Regions from separate parts of the Anaerosalibacter sp. Marseille-P3206 genome, predicted to be linked through region 1. Evidence: riboswitches for the same ligand, from Rfam matches in the RefSeq annotation. Region 1 holds a riboswitch; the other holds the start of a gene.
What was found. Region 1 has a riboswitch for S-adenosylmethionine ahead of metK (methionine adenosyltransferase). Riboswitches for the same ligand answer to the same signal wherever they lie in the genome.

Region 1 (11,597 bases):
AGACTTATCTTATAGAAGAACCTATTGCAGCAGCTATTGGAGCTGGAATAGATATAACTCAACCTGATGGGAATATGATAGTTGATATTGGTGGAGGAACTACAGATGTAGCGGTAATTTCTCTGGGAGGTATTGTAGTCAGCCGTTCACTTAGGATTGCTGGTGATGATTGTGATGATGCTATAACTAGATATATAAGGAAAAAACACAATATGATGATTGGTGAGAGAAGCGCTGAAGCACTAAAAATGAATATAGGAACAGCTTACAGAAGACAAAAAGAAGTATACATGGAAGTAAGGGGACGAAACTTGGTAACAGGTCTTCCAAAGACTATAAATGTTTCTTCTGATGAAATGTTAGAAGCACTAGAAGAGCCAGTTAATGCAATAGTAGAAACTGTACATGCAGTATTAGAAAGAACTCCCCCAGAACTAGCTGCAGATATTGGCAATACAGGAATCGTTATGACTGGTGGAGGAGCATTGCTATATGGATTAGATAAGTTGATACAAATAAAAACAGGCATACCTACAAGGATTGCAGATGATCCTATAGAATGTGTAGCTATAGGAACGGGTAAATCATTGGATTGGGTAGATATATTAGATAATAGTTTAATAGATTCAGAATCAATAAGAAGATAATACTAAAGTAAAACACAATTAATGTCGATATTAATTTACGAGTATATTTAAGGATGTGATGATTTTGAATAGAGGGCTTTATATAAGTGCTACTTCACTAATAGCAGATCAAAAGAGAATCGATGGTATAGCAAATAATCTAGCCAATGTAAACACCTCAGGATATAAAAAAGACATAGTTTTGGCAGAATCATTTCCAGAAGTATTGCTTTCAAAGATCAATGATAGGCCAGACTTTAGATCTCAACAAGACAATGAAATACAATATGAAACAGATGGTGAAGTACATACAGCTCACACTAAGAAAGGTTATTTTATGGTGGAGACAGCAAATGGTACAAGCTATGTTAAGGATATAAGATTTATTGTAGATGATGAAGGATATCTTAAAACCTTCTATAGAAATGAAAAAAATGAATACAATACAGATGTAGAGAACTACATACTTGGTCCTGGAGGCAACCGTATTCAAGGAGGAGGAGATATTGAAGGACTTCTTGAAGGTCTAGTATACAATCCAAAACCAAGAGTTATTGGGACTATGAGTGCGGGGGTCAATATTCAAAAAGTTGTAACAGATTTTTCTCAAGGAAATATGTTGGAAACAGGAGGAACATTTGATTTAGCTCTAAATGGAAGTGGGTTTTTTAAGATAGAAGGAGAAGACGGGAAAATCTATTATACTAGAGATGGTTCCTTTACTATGAACAATATTGGAGAATTGACAACACTAGAAGGATATAGAGTATTAGGTAATGGTGGCCCTATAGTTGTAAATGGAGGAGAGTTTTCAGTATCAACTAATGGTCAAGTTATAGTGGATGGTAGAATGGTATCTACATTGGACATTGTAGATTTGGACAATAAGGAATATTTAAGAAAGATAGGGAATAATCTATATCAAATGGTGGAAGGTGAAGACGGAGAATTTGAAAACGCAGAAGAGACACCTTTCCAAGGACAAGTAATTCAAGGATATTTAGAAGAATCAAATGTTGATAGTATCAGGGAAATGATTGAGATGATAACTTTACTTAGAAATTTTGAAGCAGGTCAAAAGGCTATCAGAGTTCAAGATGAGATGCTTGAAAAATCATCAAACGAAATAGGAAGAGTGTAGAGGAGGAGTACTAATGAGATCAATGTGGACTGCCGCTACTGGCATGAGAGCACAACAGCTTAATATAGATACTATTTCAAACAACTTGGCTAATGTAAACACTACTAGCTATAAGAGTCAAAGAGCTGAGTTTAAGGATTTATTTTATGCTACAATGAAAAAAAACAACTTAACTGATCAAGAAGGTAGCCCGGTAAATTTAGAAATAGGCCATGGAGTTATGCCTATTGCAACTAAAAAAGATTTTAAAACAGGAAGTTTTTTAGAAACTAACAATTCCTTTGATGTAGCTATAGATGGCACAGGCTTTTTTGCAATAGAACTTCCAAATGGAGAAGTTAAATACACAAGAGATGGAAGTTTTAAATTGAGTATAGATGGCGATGAGGGTATGTTAGTAACTTCAGAAGGTTATAGGGTTTTAAGTGAAGATGATGATGAGATAGTATTTGATTCTGGTGTTAGAGATATGACTATTGATGAATTTGGAAATATTACAGTTTGTGATGAAGATGGTGAAAAACTTGAAGTTGGAAGAATAAAAGTAGTTGATTTTATAAATCCAGAAGGGCTTTTAAGTGAAGGAATGAACCTTTACAGTGCAACAGTTGCTTCAGGAGAAGAAATACCTATGGAAACTGAAGAGATGAATAGTAGATTAGTGCAAGGATATCTAGAAAGTTCCAATGTTCAAGTAGTTGATGAAATGGTAAAGATGATAACTGCACAAAGAGCATACGAGATTAATTCTAAAACTATACAAACTTCAGATGAAATGTTACAGACAATAAACACTCTTAAGAGATAATTGAGGTGATAGAAGTGGAAATATTACCAACTTCCCTTCCACAAAGAAAAATAGAAGGGGCAAATGAGAACAAAAAGGATAAAGAACTAATGGATGTGTGTAAAGACTTTGAGTCTGTATTTATCCATATGATGCTCAAGGAAATGAGAAAAACCATACCTGAAGGTGGATTTGTAGAAAAAAGCACTGCTACCAAGATATTTGAAGATATGTTTGATGAAGAGATTTCAAAGGAAATATCAAATAAAGGCGATGGAATTGGCTTGGCAAAAGTGCTATATAATCAATTCAAAAGACAGAATGTAAATCTATAATTAGGGGGTTTAAGTTTCATGAGTAAAAAGATAGTCTCAATCCTTTTGGCACTCATGATAATGGTGGGAATTATTAGCGTAGGATATTGTGATGTAAACAAAAAATTGTCAAAAGCAGAAGTTGAAAAAATGATTGAAGAAGTAGCTAGGAAAAGGGGAATTCCAAGTGTTATTCTAAAATCTATAGCAAAAGCTGAAAGTTCATTGAAACAGTTTAACACAGATGGTTCAGTTGTAGCCAGCAGAGGTGGAAATCTAGGGATAATGCAAGTCCATAGATCAAGTGGCTACAATGAAAAAAAGCTAAAGGAAGACCCTATATACAATATTGAGTCCGGTGCAGATTTACTATTGAGCAAATGGAGATATGCAAATAGTCGAATGCCTCAAATAGGAGATATGGACCCAAATGTATTGGAAAATTGGTACTTTGCCCTTTGGGCTTACAATGGACTATTAGAGAGAAACAATCCAAATGTAAGAGAAAATACTTATCAATCTAAAATATATAGTATTGCCAATAAGGATTATGGTCAAAAGATCACACCAATAAGTAGAGGAAGTATACAATCTAGAGGAGTACCCAAAAAAGGCGGTAAGATAAAATCTCCAGATACTATTCACAAAGGAGATATAATCACCTATAATGTAGGGGATGTAGTAGTACCAGATGGAAAGAAGTTCTTAGTACTACAAAACACACCTTATGGCAAGGAAATAGGGAAAGTAAAACAAAACACTTCCATGACCATATTAGAAGGACCAAAACTAAAAAAAGGCTTTTATTTTTATAAAGTAAAAACACAGGACAATAAAACAGGTTGGATATTTGGAAATTGGCTAAAGTTAAAAGAAGAATAAAGATAAGAAAAAGAGCTGCTAATTAAAGCAGCTCTTTTCGTCTTTGTAGGACTAATTCCTACTGAATTTGAGGTTTTTGAAAAATAGTTTTTATTTGATATGTGATATTGTCGCCATTTACAGTAAATTCAGCAATACTCAAATTATATATATCTTCTGGATTAGTAATTCCCTTTGAATTTACTTGAATATATCTAATTCCATCCTTCAAATTTGCACTATTTTCATTTCCTCCATGAACAACCCATATGTCTTTTCCATTTAACTTGGTTTCTGATAATATTTCATGTAGTAGATTTGCCTCTAATTTGTCTGTAAATCCACCACTGCCAAATATAGGTTTTGGAAGAACAAGTACTATATTTTTTTCTTTAGAATTTTCCAAGTCATTTTTTAACCATAACCATTGTTCTGGATTAGATGCTCTCAAGCCATTTTTAGAGTCATCAGCTTTTATAATCAATAGATTATTGTTATACCTATATGGTTTGTATCCTTTAACTATATCGATATTAGCCTTTGCCTTAGATGCATTCTTGAACTCATTAGAACTACCACCTAAGTAAATAGCTACATTGTGCTTGTTTACATTAGCAAGTATTTTGTCACTAGCCTTATAGCCTACTACTTCGTCTAAATTTTGTGGTGCAGATGTAACTGCAAAGGAAAATCCATTCTTATTTTTAGCGACATTTACATTTCTTTCATCTTTCATAACACTTGCAGTTGGCAATTGAACATTTTCAAACTTAACAGGGTATTGAGCTACTAGTTCATCTAAGTATATTTCTCCAGTATATTTCTTAACTGAATCTATTTCAGTTAAATATATTCTATCCAATTTAATAGGATAAGATACATTAGAAGGTATATCTGCTACTACATGCTTCCAACCAGTCCAATCAATATTCTTTGCAAAGTCTATATAATATGATTGACCTTTGCTATCTGTGATATTTCCTCTAAGCCAGCCTGTTCCTTCATCACCATATACCCAAAGGCCTAGTTTAGAAGGATTTCCTTCAATTGATAATCCTTGTTCACCATTAGGTCTTAGATTTACATAACAAGCTCTAGTTCCTTCTCCACTAGTGAAGTCATACTTAAGAGCTATTGCCCCATTTCCTTCCTTAGCTTCTATAGCTGGATAAATACTTCCTGTTACTTCTTTAGGATAAGAGCTAAAGCTAAATCTACTTATATCATCAAGAGAATCCACCTTAGTTCCCTTACTTCCTACTGCTACTAATATATTTTCTACTCCAGTTCCAATTCTTGCTGTAATAGCACCAGAGGTAATAGTATTTCCGCTATAGAATATTCCATCTTGAACATGTCCAATATTTCCTGTAACTTCCCACTTCACATCTTCAGGATATACTAGTGCTTGAAAACCATCTTTATCTTTTGCATAGAATACTCCTAAGTTTTTCTGACTATTGATATCTACTGTGAAGCGTTCAGTTTCAGTTACAATATCAGCTACTTTATCCAATACAACCATATCAATATCAGCAGTAATACCATTATAATTTGCTCTTACTTTAGCTTTTCCAGGAGATAGGGCTTTTAGGGTATTGCCATTAATTTCTCCATTTACTCCTTCCACAGTAAATACTGCGTTGTTTTGATCTACTTCAATAGGATTGTGATATTGATCATATCCCTTTATCTTAAATCTTCTTGTAGTATTAGCAAACATGAATTTATCATCTGTAGAAATCTTAATACTTGCAAGTTCTCCCTTAGGTGCATTTGAAAAAAGTCCAACGCCATTGATTACCTTTCTTTCTCCACCATCAGAGGGTCTATTCACAAGTTTAGCTTGTGATTCATCTACATATTTTACAGCCATAGCTGTTGAGCCACCACCATCAAACATTATGGCATTATATGAACCAAGTTCTTTTAATATTGAACCAAAAGTTTTTTCATTAACACCTTTATAAGAAGTGTCTCTACCATCTATAGTTGCAATGATAAGTTCCTTCCCATCTTGAGAAACACCCATTCCAGTTCTAGGTGCTAGCCCTGGTGCGATATTGTGAGAATTCATAGGTACTCCATCTTTAAGGATAATACTTCCTCCACCGATGGCCATTTTGATGTTTTCAAGATTTGGTGTAGTAGTAAGATTTAATTGTACAGTATCTCCTACATGGAAGTTGTCTAAAAGTCTGTCCTTAACTCTCTCTCTACCTACAAGAACATATCCATTCTCTGGGATAGCTATAGGAGGTTGTCCGATTCTCACTTCTGTAACAACATCATCTATAACCACTATCTCAATAAGATCATTGTGTAGTTTGTTTCCAATAGATTGAGCTCCCCAATGTTTGTTGTAAAGCATAACTTCTGCATAAGCTTGACTAGCCTTATTTATAGCAGAAAGTATAACTTCTTTGCCTGTAGCTGATGATACAGCTGCCAATTTCTTATCAAAATATGCAATCTGCACATTCTTATTATTATCCAATACAAAAGCAGGTTTAGCATATTGTCTTTCCATAGGAGAGGATATTATTTCACCATCATTAATAAGAGTTCCAATTGGACTTGCAAAAGGTTTATAATTGAAAAAGTCTCCATTGACTCCTGCAATTGCATTTGATTCATTTACCATAGTGCTTACTTTTTCCCTTTTAGAGATTCCCTTATTGCTAAATAGTCCCTTTACTTCTGTGTACTCATCTTGTAAATCCACTCTAAGTACATTTATATTCCACCAACCTTTTGCAGTAAACCTCTGTACATGCTCATGTACTACTCCGCTTGAAAGATGTTCAGAATCTTTATTTTCATAGATGACAAAGGGAAGAGATTGTGCATTACTTGCCTTAGCGAATGGAAGCAAATTACTGCTTAGTATAATGGAGAGAGCTAATAAGCTTACTGCAAATTTTTTAATAAATTTGTTCATATTTTCTTCACCTCACTTAATATTAAAACCAAAGGTTTAAACCATCCTCGTTCTTTAAAGATGTAAGGAGTCTTTCTCTAGACCCAGGAACCTCTTTATATATCTCTGTTAGAAGGTTGTGAACATGTTCCCTTTTGGTTAATTTGTCTACATAACAAGGATTTTTTACTACAGGTATATCGTATTTTTGGATGGCTCCTATTATATCTTGTTCTGATAGGTATAGAAATGGACGTATTAAATATATATCTTTTCTAGATAGATAGGTAAGGGGTTTTAAGGTACTGATTCTTCCTTCATATAACATACTTAAGAAAAGTGTATCTAATGCATCGTCTGAATGATGGGCAAATGCTAATTTGTTGAATCCTCGTTCCTTTAGTGCATTGTGAATGGCACCCTTACGCATTTTAGCACATAGAGAACAAGGATTTTTTTCTTTTCTAACATTGAAAACAATCTCACTTATTCTAGTTTTACTTAAATTCAATGGTACGTCTAAACTATTGCAATAGGACCTAATGGTATCAGTGTCAAATCCATCAAAACCTAAATCCACAGTAAAGGCTTCCAATTGAAAATCCACTGGGCTAAAAGATTGATACTGTTTTAGGGCTTTTAACAGAACCATACTATCTTTTCCCCCGGACAATCCAACCCCTATCTTGTCTCCAGTTTCAATTAATTCAAAATCTTGTATAGCTCTTCGCATACATCCTAGTATTTTTTTCATCATACCAACCCTTCTAATAGAGAAACTATCTTCATTATATAATTTAAATATATCAATTAGGTTACAAATACATTACAATACATTGACAAAGGCAATAATCAAAAAATAAAAAAAGGATTGAAATTAATCAATCCTCTTTCGATGGTCGGGGTGGAGGGATTCGAACCCCCGGCCCCATGGTCCCAAACCACGTGCGCTACCAAACTGCGCTACACCCCGTCATCCCGTCGACTATTATAGTATAGGGGATTTTCTCTTTATATGCAACATATCAAAATAGGCCAAAAACCGTAATATATTTGATGTTTCTCGTTGTATCTACATTAATCTAACTTTTTCTCATTTTTTTAAATTATTTTTAAAACAATAAAGGTATTTATAATAATACATAGAATATAATTAACTAATAGCCAAAAGGAGGAGTGCAGAATGATTGAAATATTTGAAACAATAAAGGAAGAACTAATGGTAATGCTAGTTGCTGCTATGCCTCTTTCTGAATTGAGAGGAGCAATTCCTCTAGGGATAACCATGGGTTTTACTCCATGGGAAAGTACAGTTTTAAGCATCATAGGAAATATTATACCAGTACCTTTCTTGCTTAAGCTATTAGAACCAATAATGAACTATTTAGAAAACACCAAGCTCTTTTCAAAGACAATCCAATGGGTAAAGAGAAGAACCCTAAAAAGAAGTAGGGATAAAATCAAGAAATACTCTATATTTGGTCTATTCATACTAGTAGCAATACCCCTTCCAACTACAGGGGCTTGGACAGGATGCATAGCTGCAACACTACTAAAAATAGACTTCAAAAATGCACTAACATCCATAATATCTGGGGTAATAGCTGCTGGAATCATAGTATATACATTAAGCTCTAACATAATAGCCGTATTTTAGGGACATGGGGACAGGTTCACTGTCCTTTATCTTTTGTTGACATAAAACAAAACTTATGTTAAAATTAGTCTAAATTAATAAAAATCTTGATGCCTTATCAAGAGTGGTGGAGGGAATGGGCCCTATGAAACCCGGCAACCCACAGGTGAAGCTGTGACGGTGCTAAATCCCACAGAATATTAATTCTGGAAGATGAGGTAATGACAAAAATTGCCTTTTCCTTTTGGAAAAGGCTTTTAAATTTTAAGGAGGTACTTTTAATGAAAAAGTGGTTATTTACATCAGAATCAGTTACTGAGGGCCACCCAGATAAAGTTTGTGATCAAATTTCAGACGCCATATTAGACGCCATAATAGCACAAGATCCTTATGCTAGGGTAGCTTGTGAGACTGCTGTTACTACTGGAATGGTATTGGTAGCAGGAGAAATCACTACAAATTGTTATGTAGACATTCCTCATATTGTAAGGGAAACTGTAAAAGAAATCGGTTATACAAGGGCAAAATATGGATTTGACGGAGAAACTTGCGCTGTTCTTACATCAATAAACGAGCAATCACCAGATATCGCTATGGGAGTAAACGAAGCTCAAGAACACAAACAAAATAAAGAAGATGAATACAATAAAATAGGTGCTGGAGACCAAGGTATGATGTTTGGTTATGCTTGCAACGAAACAGAAGAACTTATGCCATTACCTATATCCTTAGCACATAGACTATCTAGAAGACTTACAGAAGTGAGAAAGAATGGCACACTTTCATATCTTAGACCAGATGGTAAGACTCAAGTAACTGTTGAATACCATGACAACAAGCCAGTGAGAATTGAAAGTATAGTAGTTTCATCACAACACTGTCCAGATGTAGAATTAGAGACTATCAGAGAAGATATCATAAGAGAAGTAATATCAAAGATAGTTCCAGAAGATATGCTAGATGAAAACACTAAATACTATGTAAATCCTACAGGAAGATTTGTTGTAGGTGGACCTATGGGCGATGCTGGACTTACAGGTAGAAAGATAATAGTAGATACCTATGGTGGTTATGGTAGACATGGTGGTGGAGCTTTTTCAGGAAAAGACCCAACAAAAGTAGACAGATCAGCTTGCTATGCTGCAAGATATGTAGCTAAAAACATCGTAGCAGCAGGATTAGCTGACAAATGTGAAGTAGGCCTTGCTTATGCTATAGGAGTAGCTAAACCACTTTCCATCTATGTTGATACCTTTGGAACTGGAAAGATTGATGACAATAGAATCGAAGAATTAGTAAGAAAACACTTTGACCTAAGACCTGCAGCTATTATAGACAAATTAGATTTAAGAAAACCTATATACAAACAAATTGCAAGCTATGGACACTTTGGTAGACTTGACTTAGATCTTACATGGGAAAGAACTGACAAAGCAGAAACACTAAGAAGTGAAGGATTAGGAAAATAACTAATTCTAAGTAAAACATAGGCAGAATTAGTACAATTCTAACAAAAAAAGAATAGAAAAGAAGAATTTCTTAAAAAGTAGAATGATGAAAAGGCGTCATTCTGCTTTTTTTTTATTCTATTTTCTGAGGTAATATCTAACTACCGGTAATAAACGAAAGCTAGCTTTCCTTGGAGGAAAACTATGTACAAAGAAATAGATGATTTGAGGATATTAAGTAAAAATGGAGACAATCTAGCAAAGCAAAATTTATTACAAAAGCTAAATCCCCTAATCATAAGCTCAATAAAGAGGTATTATAACAACTACAGCCAGTATGAAGACCTAATCCAAGAAGGCTATGAGGAGATACTAAAATGTATAGTTGACTATGATGAAAACAGAGGTGTGAACTTTTTAGGATATATAAAAGTTAAGTTGAAATTTCTATATCTAAATAAACACAAAGAAAAGAAGACTTTTTCTCTAAATGAAACATTAGGAGAAGATGGAGTCGAATTAATAGAACTATTAGAAGGAGAAGAAAACCCCCTAGAAGATTATCTAATGAAGGAATCAAATGAATCTCTAATAGATGCATTGTCTAAACTAACAGAAAGGCAAAGAGAAGTCTTAATATTATTCTATATAGATGAACTGTCCATAGGTGAAATATCCAAAAAACTAGGTATAAGCTACAGAACAGTAGTAAATACCAAAACCAGAGCCCTAGAACTATGTTTAAAAAATTGCCAATGGTAAAAATCATCTTCCACTTCTATATAAAGAGTATAAGGAGGTGATAACATGGCAGTTAAAGAAACTAGAGAAGCTAGAAAATTGAAGCTAGAACTAGACGGAGGAATGAAAGGTGATAAGCAAATCATCAAAAGCAAAACTTTCTCTAAAGTAAAAGTAGATGCAGCAAATGAAGACATTTATGCAGTAGGAACAACCCTAGCTGGTCTTCAAGAAAAAGCACTACTAAAAGTGAAAAAGATTGAGGAAGTTTATCTATCAGAAGAGTAATAGTTAAAAATAGTTAAAAGGAGGTGAGCAGATGGAAAAGTCAAAACTAGAATTGATCTTCAAAAATAATGCAGACAAAAAAATCACCCTATCTGTAGATGAGCCAAAAGCTGACTTAACCGGAGTAGAAGTGAAAACAGCAATGGATACATTAGTTGCTAAAAATATTTTCAACTACGATGGAGGTGGCATGGTTGCCACAGTAGGGGCTAGACTAGTGAAAACTACAGTTGAAGATTTGGAAATTTAGTGTAAAAGGAGACCATCATGGAAAATCTATATACTCAAATAGCAAATTTAGGCTTTCCAATAGTGATTTCAATATATCTTCTAGTTAGAATAGAAGGAAAACTCAATGAACTCACTAAAAGCATAAATGAGCTATCTAAAACAATAGCTAGCATGAACTAAAAAAACCCTTGACTTATTATAGCAAATATAAGTCAAGGGTTTTTTTCTATGGTATAATTATCATAATGATAAGGATAATGGAGGAATTGTTTTGATAAGCATCGAGGGAACTATAGAAGAAGTAATATTTAGAAATGAGACAAATGGATATACTGTAGCCATATTAGAGTCAACAGATGATGTAGTCACCATAGTTGGCTATATTCCCTTTGTAAATATAGGAGAGACCATAAAGGTAGAGGGGGAATGGATGAATCATCCTAATTATGGTGAACAAATAAAAATTGAAAACATCTCTACAGTAGTTCCTGCTACACTAAACGGTATAGAAAAATATCTCTCATCAGGACTCATCCCCTACATAGGACCCAAAACTGCAAAAAAGATAGTTGAAAGATTTGGAATGGAGTCCATAGACATTATA
Region 2 (11,597 bases), 1.2 Mb from region 1:
TTGGAACTGTACCTATATATGATGCAGTTGGTTTTTATGACAAAGAATTAAAGGAAATAACAGCAAAGGAATTTTTAGATGTAGCAAGAAAACATGCTGAAGATGGAGTAGATTTTTTAACAATACATGCAGGTATGAATAGAAGAACAGCTCAAGCTTTTAAAAATACTAAAAGAGTGACAAATATTGTATCAAGGGGTGGATCCTTACTTTATGCTTGGATGGAATTAAATAATAGGGAAAATCCATTTTATGAATATTTTGATGAACTTCTTGATATCTGTGAAGAGTATGATGTAACTATTAGTCTAGGTGATGCACTAAGACCAGGAAGTATAGAAGATGGAACTGATGGACCTCAAATACAAGAGCTTATAGTATTAGGAGAGCTTACCAAAAGAGCGTGGGAAAGAAATGTTCAAATTATAATTGAAGGCCCTGGTCATTTAGCCATAAATGAAATAGAGGCAAATATGTTACTTGAAAAGAAACTATGTTATGGAGCACCATTCTATGTATTAGGACCGATAGTTACTGATATTGCTCCAGGGTATGACCACATTACAAGTGCCATAGGCGGCGCAATTGCAGCAAGCAGTGGGGCAGATTTTCTATGCTATGTAACTCCAGCAGAACATTTAAGACTTCCAGATTTAGATGATATGAAAGAAGGTATCATAGCAACTAAGATTGCAGCTCATGCAGGAGATATAGCTAAGGGAATTCCTTCAGCCAAAGAATGGGATTTAAAAATGAGTAAGGCAAGGCAAAGATTGTGTTGGGAAGAAATGTTTGAGCTAGCTATAGATGATGAAAAAGCTAGAAGATATAGAAAGGAATCAACACCTGAACATGAAGACAGTTGTACTATGTGTGGAAAAATGTGTTCTGTTAGAAACATGAATAGAATTTTGGACGGTAAAGATATAAATATCTTGAGAAATGATGACTAAAATTTTGTAAAAAGGTAGGGATTATAATGGATAATAATAAAACCAAAAAATTAGCAATAGCAGCTATGTTTGTTGCTATTGGAGTGGTTCTTGGAAATGTTATATTTATTCCAGTGGGAGTTTCAAAGTGTTTCCCAATTCAACATACTATAAATGTTCTATCTGCAACAATACTAGGGCCTTTTTATGGTGTAGCTGTAGCTTTTTGCATATCTCTAATTAGAAATATATTAGGTACAGGAAGTCTTTTAGCTTTTCCAGGGAGCATGATAGGAGCGCTATTAGCAGGACTTATTTTTAGACAAACTAAGAATTGTTATCTAACGGCTATAGGAGAAGTGTTTGGAACAGGAATACTTGGAGGATTGCTTGCCTTTCCTATAGCAAAGTTTGTAATGGGAAAAGATGTAGTAGCGTTATTTTTTGTATATCCATTTATTTTAAGTAGTATTGGTGGAAGTATAATAGCTGTTGTATTATCAAAGGTTATAGAAAAATATGGTAGACCTCAAATAAATAAGGAGAAAAGTAATGAATGCTGATATTTACAAGCTATCAAATAGGATAAGGGAAGAAAAGCCCTTAGTTCACCTTGTCACCAATAGTGTTACAAGAAATGATTGCGCCAATGTGGTTATTGCCATTGGTGCTTCTCCTATTATGGCTATAGATTCTAGAGAAGTGGAAGAAGTGGTTTCTGTTTCTAAAGCACTTGTATTAAATATTGGTACAATAGAAGAAAATATAGTTGAATCAATGATATTAGCTGGAAAGAAAGCAAACAGCTTAAATATTCCAGTAATATTAGATCCAGTAGGAGTTGGAGTGTCAGAGTTCAGAAAAAACATAGTAGGAAAAATATTTGAAAATATTCATGTATCCATTATAAAGGGAAATCAATCAGAGATTAAAACCATATGCGGACTTGAGGCAAATTCCAAAGGAGTAGACTCAGGAGATAATGATAGCGTAGATGAAATAACAAGAATATCACAGATTCTTTCAAAGAAAACAAATTCAGTAGTAGCAGTAACAGGAAAAATAGATGTAATAAGTCAATTTGACAAAACCGTATATCTATCAAATGGCAATAAAATGTTAAAGAAAATTACGGGAACTGGATGTATGGGAACAGCTTTAGTAGGAGTGTTTTCAACAATTACCAATAACATGTTAGAAGCAGCAGTAGCAGGTATTTCATCATTAAACACAGCTGGAGACATAGCTTATAAAAAAACTACAGATATTGGTGGAGGATGTGGTAGCTTTAAAGTAAATCTATTTGATGCTATAGGTGCAAGCTCCTACTTGACAAAATAAGATTTGCGTTATACAATATCAAATAAGTTAAAAAATGAATACGAAAACTCTTATCTAGAGTGGTGGAGGGACTGGCCCGATGAAACCCAGCAGCCTGTACTTTGTACAAGGTGCTAATTCCTGCGGTGTTTACCGAGAGATGAGAGAGGATATATAGCCTCTTTCTTCTTGAAGAGGTTTTTTTATTGTTTAAAAACCTCACGAAAGAGGTTTTTTGTATATATGACAATTTAACTAGATATTTAATTAAAGGAGTGAAGTACATTGATACATGTAGAAAATCTATCAAAAGTATACAAAAACAATAACAATGAAAAAATATATGCCTTAAATAGCATCAACCTTGAAATTAATAAAGGAGAGATATTTGGCATAATTGGTCTAAGTGGAGCCGGGAAATCCACTTTGATTCGCTGTTTAAATAGACTTGAGGAACCTACTACTGGAAAAGTAATAATGGACAATATAGAGGTAACTAAATTAAATAAAAATGATTTAAGAAAAAAGAGAAAAGAAATAGGGATGATTTTTCAACATTTCAATCTACTTTCTTCTAAAACCGTATATGAAAACATAGCTTTTCCCCTAGAATTAGAAAAGCTAAGCAAAGATGAAATAGATAAAAGAGTTAATACTCTTTTAAAATATGTGGAACTAGAAGATAAAAAACATGCTTATCCTTCTCAGCTTAGTGGAGGCCAAAAACAAAGAGTAGCTATTGCAAGGGCCCTTGCTAACAATCCTAAGATACTTTTAAGTGATGAGGGGACATCAGCATTAGATCCAAAGACTACGAAATCAATTCTAGAACTTCTATGTAAAATACGTGATGAATTTGGACTAACTATTGTACTTATAACACATCAAATGGAGGTAATAAAAGATATTTGTGATAGGGTTGCAATCATTGAAGATGGGAAGATCATAGAAGAAAACACAGTTAAAGAGATATTCGCAAATCCAAAAACAAAGACTTTACAAGAATTTATCCGATTGGAGGTGATATAAATGTTAGATTTAATCATTCCATCACTATTTGAAACTCTATATATGGTTTTTTTCTCTACCATATTTTCCTTATTGCTAGGATTTCCTATAGGTATTCTTTTAACAATAACTGAAAAAGATAGTATATGGGACAAGCCACTGTTAAACCAAATACTTAATGGTATAACCAATATACTTAGATCATTTCCTTTTATTATTCTAATGATACTAGTATTTCCAATATCTAGGTTAATAGTGGGAACTACCATTGGAACTAAAGCTACAATTGTACCATTATCAATTGCAGCTGCTCCATTTGTAGCAAGGATCATTGAAAGCTCACTAAAGGAAGTAGATAATGGAGTGATTGAAGCTAGCGTGTCTATGGGGGCAACAGTACCTCAGATAATTTTTAAAGTACTCATTCCTGAAGCTATGCCTTCATTAGTCATGGGAATTACACTGACAATAATAAATTTGATTGGCTATTCAGCAATGGCAGGAGCAATAGGAGGCGGTGGCCTAGGGGATTTAGCTATTAGATTTGGACTATATAGATTTCAAACTGATATTATGATTGTCTCTGTAGTAATAATAATCATTTTAGTACAGGGAATACAACTAATTGGCAACAAGATATCAGCAACTATAAACAAAAAATAAGGGGGAAATAAAAGTGAAAAAGAATATTATATTATCAATATTAATAATAGTTTTAAGCATCTCAGTATTTACAGCTTGTGAAAAAAAAGAAAGTACTACAGAGGATTTAAATATATTAACAATAGGTGTTTCTCCAGTTCCACATAAAGAAATAATTGAATGTATAGAAAAGGATTTGAAAGAGGAAGGAATAGATATTGAAATAGTAGAATTTACTGATTATGTAAAACCAAATTTATCTTTAGCTGAAGGAGAAATTGATGCAAACTTTTTTCAGCATGAACCATATATGAATGAATTTTCAACTGAGCACAAAATAGATATTGTATCACTTGGGAAGATTCACATAGAGCCATTGGGATTATATTCTTTTAAATACAAATCAATTGAGGAATTAGGTGAAGGTAGTGTTGTAGCGATACCTAATGATCCCACTAATGGAGGAAGAGCTTTAATATTACTTGAAAAGCATAATCTTGTAAAGTTAAAAGAAGGGGTTGGATTATCAGCAACAGAAAAAGATATAGTGGAAAATCCTAAGAACTTAGTTTTCAAACCTCTTGAGGCAGCTCAACTACCTAGAATATTAAAAGATGTAGATGCTGCGGTAATAAACGGAAACTTTGCCATTGAAGCAGGACTTGTTCCTACAAAAGATGCATTGATTCTTGAAGACAAAGATTCTCCTTATGCAAATATTATAGCAGTTAGAAAAGGAGAAGAAAAAGAAGAAAAATTACAAAAATTATTAAAAGCCCTTCAAAGTGATAAGGTTAAAGATTTTATTGATCAAAAATATAATGGAGGAGTAATACCTGCTTTCTAGAAAATAATTTAATTGAAACTCATAAAAAAATTAGATATTATATATATAAAAGTGGTATATAATAGATAGTTGATGATATTATTAAAACAAGAGTGAGTTTAAATACAAGAGGGGGTATATATATGGGCATTTTGACAAGATTTAAGGATATAATGTCAAGTAATATTAATGCATTGTTAGATAAGGCTGAGGATCCAGAGAAGATGATTGATCAATGTTTAAGAAATCTAAATAGTGATTTAGGTAATGTAAAAGCTGAAACTGCATCTATTATGGCAGAAGAACAAAGATCAAAAAGGGCATTAGATGAATGTACGGCAGAAATTCAAAAGATGGAGAACTATGCTGTTAAAGCATTAGAAGCTGGCAATGAAGATGATGCTAGAAAATTTTTAGAGAGAAAGGTAAATTTAACAACAAAAGAAACTGAACTACAAGAAGCATATAATTTAGCTTCTTCCAATTCAGCAAGAATGAGAGAAATGCATGATAAACTTGTAGCAGACATCGGTGAATTGGATGCACGTAAGGCTATGATTAAAGGCAAAATGTCCGTAGCAAAGACCCAAGAGAGAATAAATAAAATTGGTTCATCTGTAAATAGTGCTAATAATTCTATACTAGCTTTTGATAGAATGGAAGAAAAGGCAAATAGAGTTTTAGATGAAGCCAATGCAATGGCAGAGCTAAATCAAGGTCCAAAAGATGACATAAAAGATTTGACTAAAAAATATGATAGTAATAATACAGATGTAGATGATGAACTAGCTAAACTTAAGGAAAAGTTAAACAAATAAGTTGATTTTAATAAGGGTTGTAGTATTTTCTACAGCCCTTATACTAGTTTGTGAAAGGGGTGAAATAGTGGTAATACATTATAAATGCCCAAACTGTGGTGGTGATATGGCTTTTGATAGTGAAACGGGGAAATTACATTGCCATAGTTGTGGACGATACGATAATATAGAAGATTTTCCTGACGAATACATAACAACTACATTTTCAGAAGATGAAGCAAAGGAATACCATTGTAAAAATTGTGGAGCAGTAATCATGACAGATAGTGATACAACTGCTACGACTTGTAGCTTTTGTGGAGCAGGAGTTGTGCTTGGAGATAGATTATCTGTCAAGATGGCTCCAGCAAAAATTATTCCTTTCACCATAAGCAAAGATCAGGCTATGCAAGCCTTTAAGTCATGGTGTAAAAATGGCCGTCTTACACCAAAGGGATTTATGACCGCAGATAGAATAAAGAATATAACTGGGATATATGTTCCATTTTGGCTATATGATTTAAATAGTAATGTTCAAGTAAGTGCAGTTGGAACCAAAGTTAGAACATATACTAGAGGCGACTATATATATACAGAAACTAGATACTATGATATATATCGTGATATCAATTTAAACTACATAAAGGTACCAGTTGATGCCTCTGAAAAAATGAATGATATTCTCATGGATAAATTAGAACCATATCAGTACAACGGTCTAAAAGAGTTCAAAACTCCATATCTTGCAGGATACATTGCAGAGAAATATAATTATGATGAAGGAGAACTTTTACCTAGAGCTAAAAACAAAATACAGAATTATATTGAGTCCTATATAAATTCAACTATTGTTGGCTATTCTTCAGTTAGATATAATAGCAAACATATAGACACTAGTAAAAAACATGCTTATTATACTTTGCTTCCTGTTTGGATGGTATATTATGACTATGACAAACAAGAACATACCTTTGCAATGAATGGCCAAACTGGTAAGGTTGTTGGTAAGCCTCCTATAAGTTATGCTAAAGTTGCTACTTGGTTTAGTGGAATTGCTGGTATAACATTTATAACACTTAAGTTGATTGCTTTGATTATGGGGGGTGGATTTTATTGAAAAACAAAATAAAAATAAAATTAATTCCATTATTTATAATAGTATTTTTATTATTTCCTCTTGTAATCAATGTAGCTATAGCTGCTTCTAAAACAAAGCAGAGAATTTACGATTTTGCAGGATTATTAACAGATGAAGAAATAGTTAATCTTGAAGAAATGTCTGAAAAATACAGCTCAAAAAGAAATACAGACATTATAATACTGACTACAGATGATACAGGTGGAAAAGATGTAGTAAAATATATGGAAGACTTTTATGATGAAAAAGCTTTAGGATATGACAAACCCCATGGGAATTGTGCTATTTTAACAATAGATATGCAACATAGAGAAGTGTATGTTGCGGGATTCTATCGTGGCGAAGAATATTTAGATAATGATAGATGTTCACTTGTACGTGAAAAGATAACCCCGGATTTATCAAGTGGTAATTATCATGATGCATTTTATACATTTATTAAGACTTCCTATAAATATATGGGCATAAGGCCAGGAGTGAATCCAAATAATATAATATTTAATTCATGGTTTCAAATAATAGTTTCCCTAATAGTAGCGGGAATATCTGTTGGTATAATGGCTTTTAACTCAGGTGGCAGAATAACAGTTAATGAAGGAACTTATAGAGATTTTAGTAATTCCAGAGTAATTGATAGAAGAGATAACTACATAAGAACTTCAGTCACAAAACACAGAAAACCATCAGATGACAACCACAATAGTGGAGGTAGTAGCGGTGGTGGAGGTGGAGTTACAAGTGGTGGCCACTCACATAGTGGTAGTAGAGGTAGTTTCTAATAGAAAGGAATGATAAAATATGGGTCTATTTAATAAACAATTTGCAAATGTAGTTGAATGGGAAGAGTTTAGAGATGATATGATTTTTTGGAAATGGTCAAATAAGGAGATAAAAAAAGGAAGTAAATTAATAATACGTCCTGGTCAAGATGCAATATTTTTAAATGGAGGTAAGATTGAAGGTATATTCAAAGACGAAGGTGAATACGACATAGAATCTCAGATAATACCTTTCTTATCAACACTAAAGGGATTTAAATTTGGTTTCAATACAGGCATGAGAGCAGAAGTATTATTTGTAAATACAAAGGAATTCACAGTTAAATGGGGTACTAAGAATGCTATTAATATCCCAACTCCACAACTTCCTGGTGGAATGCCAATCCGTGCAAATGGTACTTTCAATTTTAAAGTTAATGACTATATTGCCTTAATAGACAAAATTGCAGGAGTAAAAAATATTTATCTTGTTGAAGATGTCAAACTAAGGATCACTTCTATTCTAGATCAACTTCTTATGAAGTGGATTTCTAAAGAAGGAAAGGATATGTTTAATCTTCAAGCAAATGCTTTTGAAATCTCAAAAGGCATAAAGGAAGATCTAGATATGCAGATTATAGACAGTGGAATGACAATAACAGGATTTAATGTTATGAGCTTTAATTATCCAGAAGAAATCCAAGAAATGATCAACAAAAATGCTTCCCACAGTATGATTGGAGATCTCAATAGATATCAACAGGTATCAATGGTAGATGGAATATCATCTGGCAAAGTAAAAGGTGGAGGAGCTGCCTCTGATATGGCTGGAATGATGATGGGAATGAATATAGCTAAAGAGATGATGGAAAATATGAATAAACCTAATAAAGAGAATAATGCAAAGCCTAATTTCTGCCCAAACTGTGGGCAAAAAACAGGGGAAGCGAATTTCTGCCCTAATTGTGGGCAAAAGTTAGTATAACTCTAGAAATAATGGAAGAGGAAGACCCTTCGTGAAAACGAGGGTTTTTCTATTTGCAGATGGGGGAAAAAACAATGATGTTATATAGATTGTCGACAGGTGATGAGGTCCATAGATATAAAAAAAGTATTGTTGTGACATTTGAAGGTAAAAGGAAAGTCATAAGTACATCACCATTCAATGGTGGATATAGAGAAGATTTGAATTCCGTTTTCAATCACGATATTAATCCTGGAGCAGGAATGGAATGCAAACTAAAAGCACCAACATACGAAGAGCATATGTATTTAGTAGCAGAGGAATTGGGACTAAATCCTAAAAAAACCGCTGGTATTTCAACTGCTGCCTCAATGGACAATGTATCTATAAAAACAGAACGTTATAGGGATATTACAGTAACAGCAATAGTTACTGGAGGAATTGAAGTAAATGCTGGTAGAGTAGGAGATCCAACAACTTTATATGAGAACCAAGGAAAGTTTGAAACAATAAAAGCAGGAACTATAAATATTATATTAGTAATAGATGCTGATTTAACACCTGGTGCTATAACAAGAGCAGTTGTTACATGTACTGAAGCAAAAACTGCAGCTATTCAAGAATTGTTAGAAGGAAGCAAATATTCAAGAGGAATTGCCACTGGTTCTGGAACAGATGGTACTATTATTGTTTCTAATAGTAAATCTAAAGTGAAATTAACAGAGGCAGGAAAACATACAAAACTAGGTGAACTAATAGGTCTTGCAGTGAAAGCAGCTGTAAAAGAAGCTCTCTTTTTTCAAACTGGATTATCTCCTAAACTTCAACACAGTGTGTTAAGAAGAACAAAGCGATTTAGAGTAAATGAAGATATTATTTGGGATAAGTATATTGATATTGTAACAGAGTATGAAGAAATCTTAATGAAACCTCAATTCATACATAATCTTCATACAATAGATACAATAGATGAGTTGGTTACTTTGACTTCTCTTTATGTTCATCTATTAGATCAATTAGACTGGGAACTCTTATCTACAAGAGAAGTAACAAAAGAAGGAGAAATAATCTTAAAAAGAATAATAGATATTTTTAATATAGATATGAAAGAACCATTATTAGATAATATTAAAAAAAAGTCAATTGATGATGTAGTTGAGGTGATGATAGACAAGCTTATAGAAGTTTTAGCAGTAATTTCAGGGAAATTTTGTATTAAAGACAAGTACTTGGAAGGATAAACTCAAAGAAATTGATGAACTATTTAATGAATGATTTACTTTTGGAGGTAATTTTCTTGGAGAAAGCAGAAAAAATAGCAAAGATGAATACTGGAAAGGATGTAAGTATGAAAAATATTGTCCTAAGGGTTGTCCTGCTAGAGTGCTCATGAATAATAGCGATAGTGGTTTTTCATCACAAGATTGTTCTCTTAGAAAGGCAGCTTTTAGTATAGTTAGTAAGATAATGTTAAATTTTTAACTAATAGTTCCCATTTCATTGACAATATTAAAAAAACAATATATTATGGTTTTGGATTAAAAATGGAATATTTTAAGCATTAGCCATCTCTTTAGAGATATTAGGGAAATCGGCGAAAGGAGCAATTATATATGAAAAACAAAAAAAGATTATATCCATTTACTGCAATAGTAGGTCAAGAAACTATGAAAAAGGCATTGATACTAAATGTTATAAATCCAAACTTAGGAGGAGTTCTCATACGAGGAGAGAAGGGAACTGCTAAATCTACTGCTGTAAGGGCTTTTGCAGAACTTCTACCTGAAAGAGATCAAGTAGAAGGATGTATTTTTGGCTGTAATCCTGATGATCTAAGTACAATGTGCGATTCTTGTTTTGAAAACCACCAAAAGGGTGAAGAATTATCAAAGAAAAAAGGAAAGATGAAGGTTATTGACTTACCAGTAAGTGCAACCGAAGATAGGGTTGTTGGAACTCTTGATATAGAACATGCAATAAAAATGGGAGAAAAGAAATTTGAACCAGGTATATTAGCTATGGCAAATAGAAATATTCTCTATGTTGATGAGGTAAATCTTTTGGATGATCACGTAGTTGATGTTCTTCTAGACTCTGCTGCAATGGGAGTAAATACTATCGAAAGAGAAGGAATCTCCTACACTCATCCAGCAAGATTTATATTAGTTGGTACTATGAACCCAGAAGAGGGAGACTTAAGACCACAGCTTTTAGATAGATTTGGAATGGTAGTAGATGTAGTAGGAGAAAGAGATGTAGAAAGTAGAGTAGAAGTAATAAAGAGAAGATTAGAATATGAAGAAGATAGTGAAGAATTTGCACTAAAATGGGAAGAAGAGCAAAGCAAACTAAGAGATAAGATGCTTAATGCAATGAAAATGTTAAAAGATGTAAAATGTAATGATGATATGTACAAAACTGCAGCAAAGATTAGTATTGAACTTGGAGTTGATGGCCATAGGGCAGATATAAGTATGATAAAAACTGCTAAAACTATAGCAGCTTTTGATGGGAAACTGGAAGTAGAAAGTGAACACATGGTGGAAGCAGCGTCCCTCGTACTTCCTCATAGAATGAGAAGAAGACCTTTTGAAGAAGGAGTAATGGAATTTTCAAAAGTTGAAGAATTAATTAGGGGCGATGGAGATGAAAAGTAGATATGTCTATCCATTTTCAGCGATAGTTGGACAAGACAAACTAAAAAAAGCATTACTTATAAATATTGTCAATCCCCTTGTTGGTGGTGTTCTCATAAGTGGAGAAAAGGGAACGGGAAAATCTACTTTAGTGAGAGGACTAGGCAACTTAATACATGATATGGAAGTCGTTGAACTCCCTTTAAATGTCACAGAAGACAGGCTTGTTGGCGCTATAGACATAGAAAAAGCTGTATTAGAAGGGAAAAAAGTTGTTAACAACAGTATACTCATGAAGGCTAATGGAAATATACTATATGTCGATGAAGTAAATTTATTAAGTGAAAGCATTATAAATGCTCTCTTAGAAGTATCTCAATCAGGTATAAGTCGTGTTGAAAGAGAAGGAATCTCTTTTACACATGAATGTTCTTTTGTATTAGTAGGTACTATGAATCCTGAAGAAGGAGGACTTAGGCCTCAACTACTAGATAGATTTGGCTTATATGTAGATGTAATAGGAAGTGAAGATTTAGATGAGAGAGTAAAGATTATAAAGAGAAGAATAGAGTATGA

Region 2: linked by a shared signal. The riboswitch ahead of BQ9840_RS03840 (methionine ABC transporter ATP-binding protein) and the one ahead of metK (methionine adenosyltransferase) in region 1 are both predicted to bind S-adenosylmethionine.

Annotation. Positions count from the first base shown of each region.
Region 1 is NZ_FUHM01000002.1:1,692,657-1,704,253, forward strand. Features, by position in the region: gene BQ9840_RS09405 (rod shape-determining protein) at 1-647, shown strand, start outside; gene BQ9840_RS09410 (flagellar hook-basal body protein) at 706-1,767, shown strand; gene flgG (flagellar basal-body rod protein FlgG) at 1,781-2,575, shown strand; gene BQ9840_RS09420 (rod-binding protein) at 2,590-2,889, shown strand; gene BQ9840_RS09425 (transglycosylase SLT domain-containing protein) at 2,908-3,750, shown strand; gene BQ9840_RS09430 (phosphodiester glycosidase family protein) at 3,809-6,670, opposite strand; gene BQ9840_RS09435 (tRNA lysidine(34) synthetase) at 6,693-7,406, opposite strand; tRNA gene BQ9840_RS09440 (tRNA-Pro) at 7,546-7,622, opposite strand; gene BQ9840_RS09445 (COG2426 family protein) at 7,833-8,306, shown strand; SAM riboswitch class I at 8,398-8,505, shown strand; gene metK (methionine adenosyltransferase) at 8,567-9,754, shown strand; gene BQ9840_RS09455 (sigma-70 family RNA polymerase sigma factor) at 9,938-10,495, shown strand; gene BQ9840_RS09460 (DUF1659 domain-containing protein) at 10,541-10,762, shown strand; gene BQ9840_RS09465 (DUF2922 domain-containing protein) at 10,794-11,012, shown strand; gene BQ9840_RS09470 (YvrJ family protein) at 11,030-11,173, shown strand; gene BQ9840_RS09475 (SF1B family DNA helicase RecD2) at 11,265-11,597, shown strand, end outside.
Region 2 is NZ_FUHM01000002.1:517,273-528,869, reverse strand. Features, by position in the region: gene thiC (phosphomethylpyrimidine synthase ThiC) at 1-953, shown strand, start outside; gene thiW (energy coupling factor transporter S component ThiW) at 980-1,495, shown strand; gene thiM (hydroxyethylthiazole kinase) at 1,485-2,273, shown strand; SAM riboswitch class I at 2,321-2,419, shown strand; gene BQ9840_RS03840 (methionine ABC transporter ATP-binding protein) at 2,538-3,281, shown strand; gene BQ9840_RS03835 (methionine ABC transporter permease) at 3,282-3,923, shown strand; gene BQ9840_RS03830 (MetQ/NlpA family ABC transporter substrate-binding protein) at 3,937-4,749, shown strand; gene BQ9840_RS03825 (PspA/IM30 family protein) at 4,872-5,546, shown strand; gene BQ9840_RS03820 (hypothetical protein) at 5,614-6,642, shown strand; gene BQ9840_RS03815 (TPM domain-containing protein) at 6,639-7,442, shown strand; gene BQ9840_RS03810 (SPFH domain-containing protein) at 7,462-8,406, shown strand; gene BQ9840_RS03805 (adenosylcobinamide amidohydrolase) at 8,481-9,626, shown strand; gene BQ9840_RS03800 (ATP-binding protein) at 9,999-11,042, shown strand; gene BQ9840_RS03795 (magnesium chelatase subunit D family protein) at 11,032-11,597, shown strand, end outside.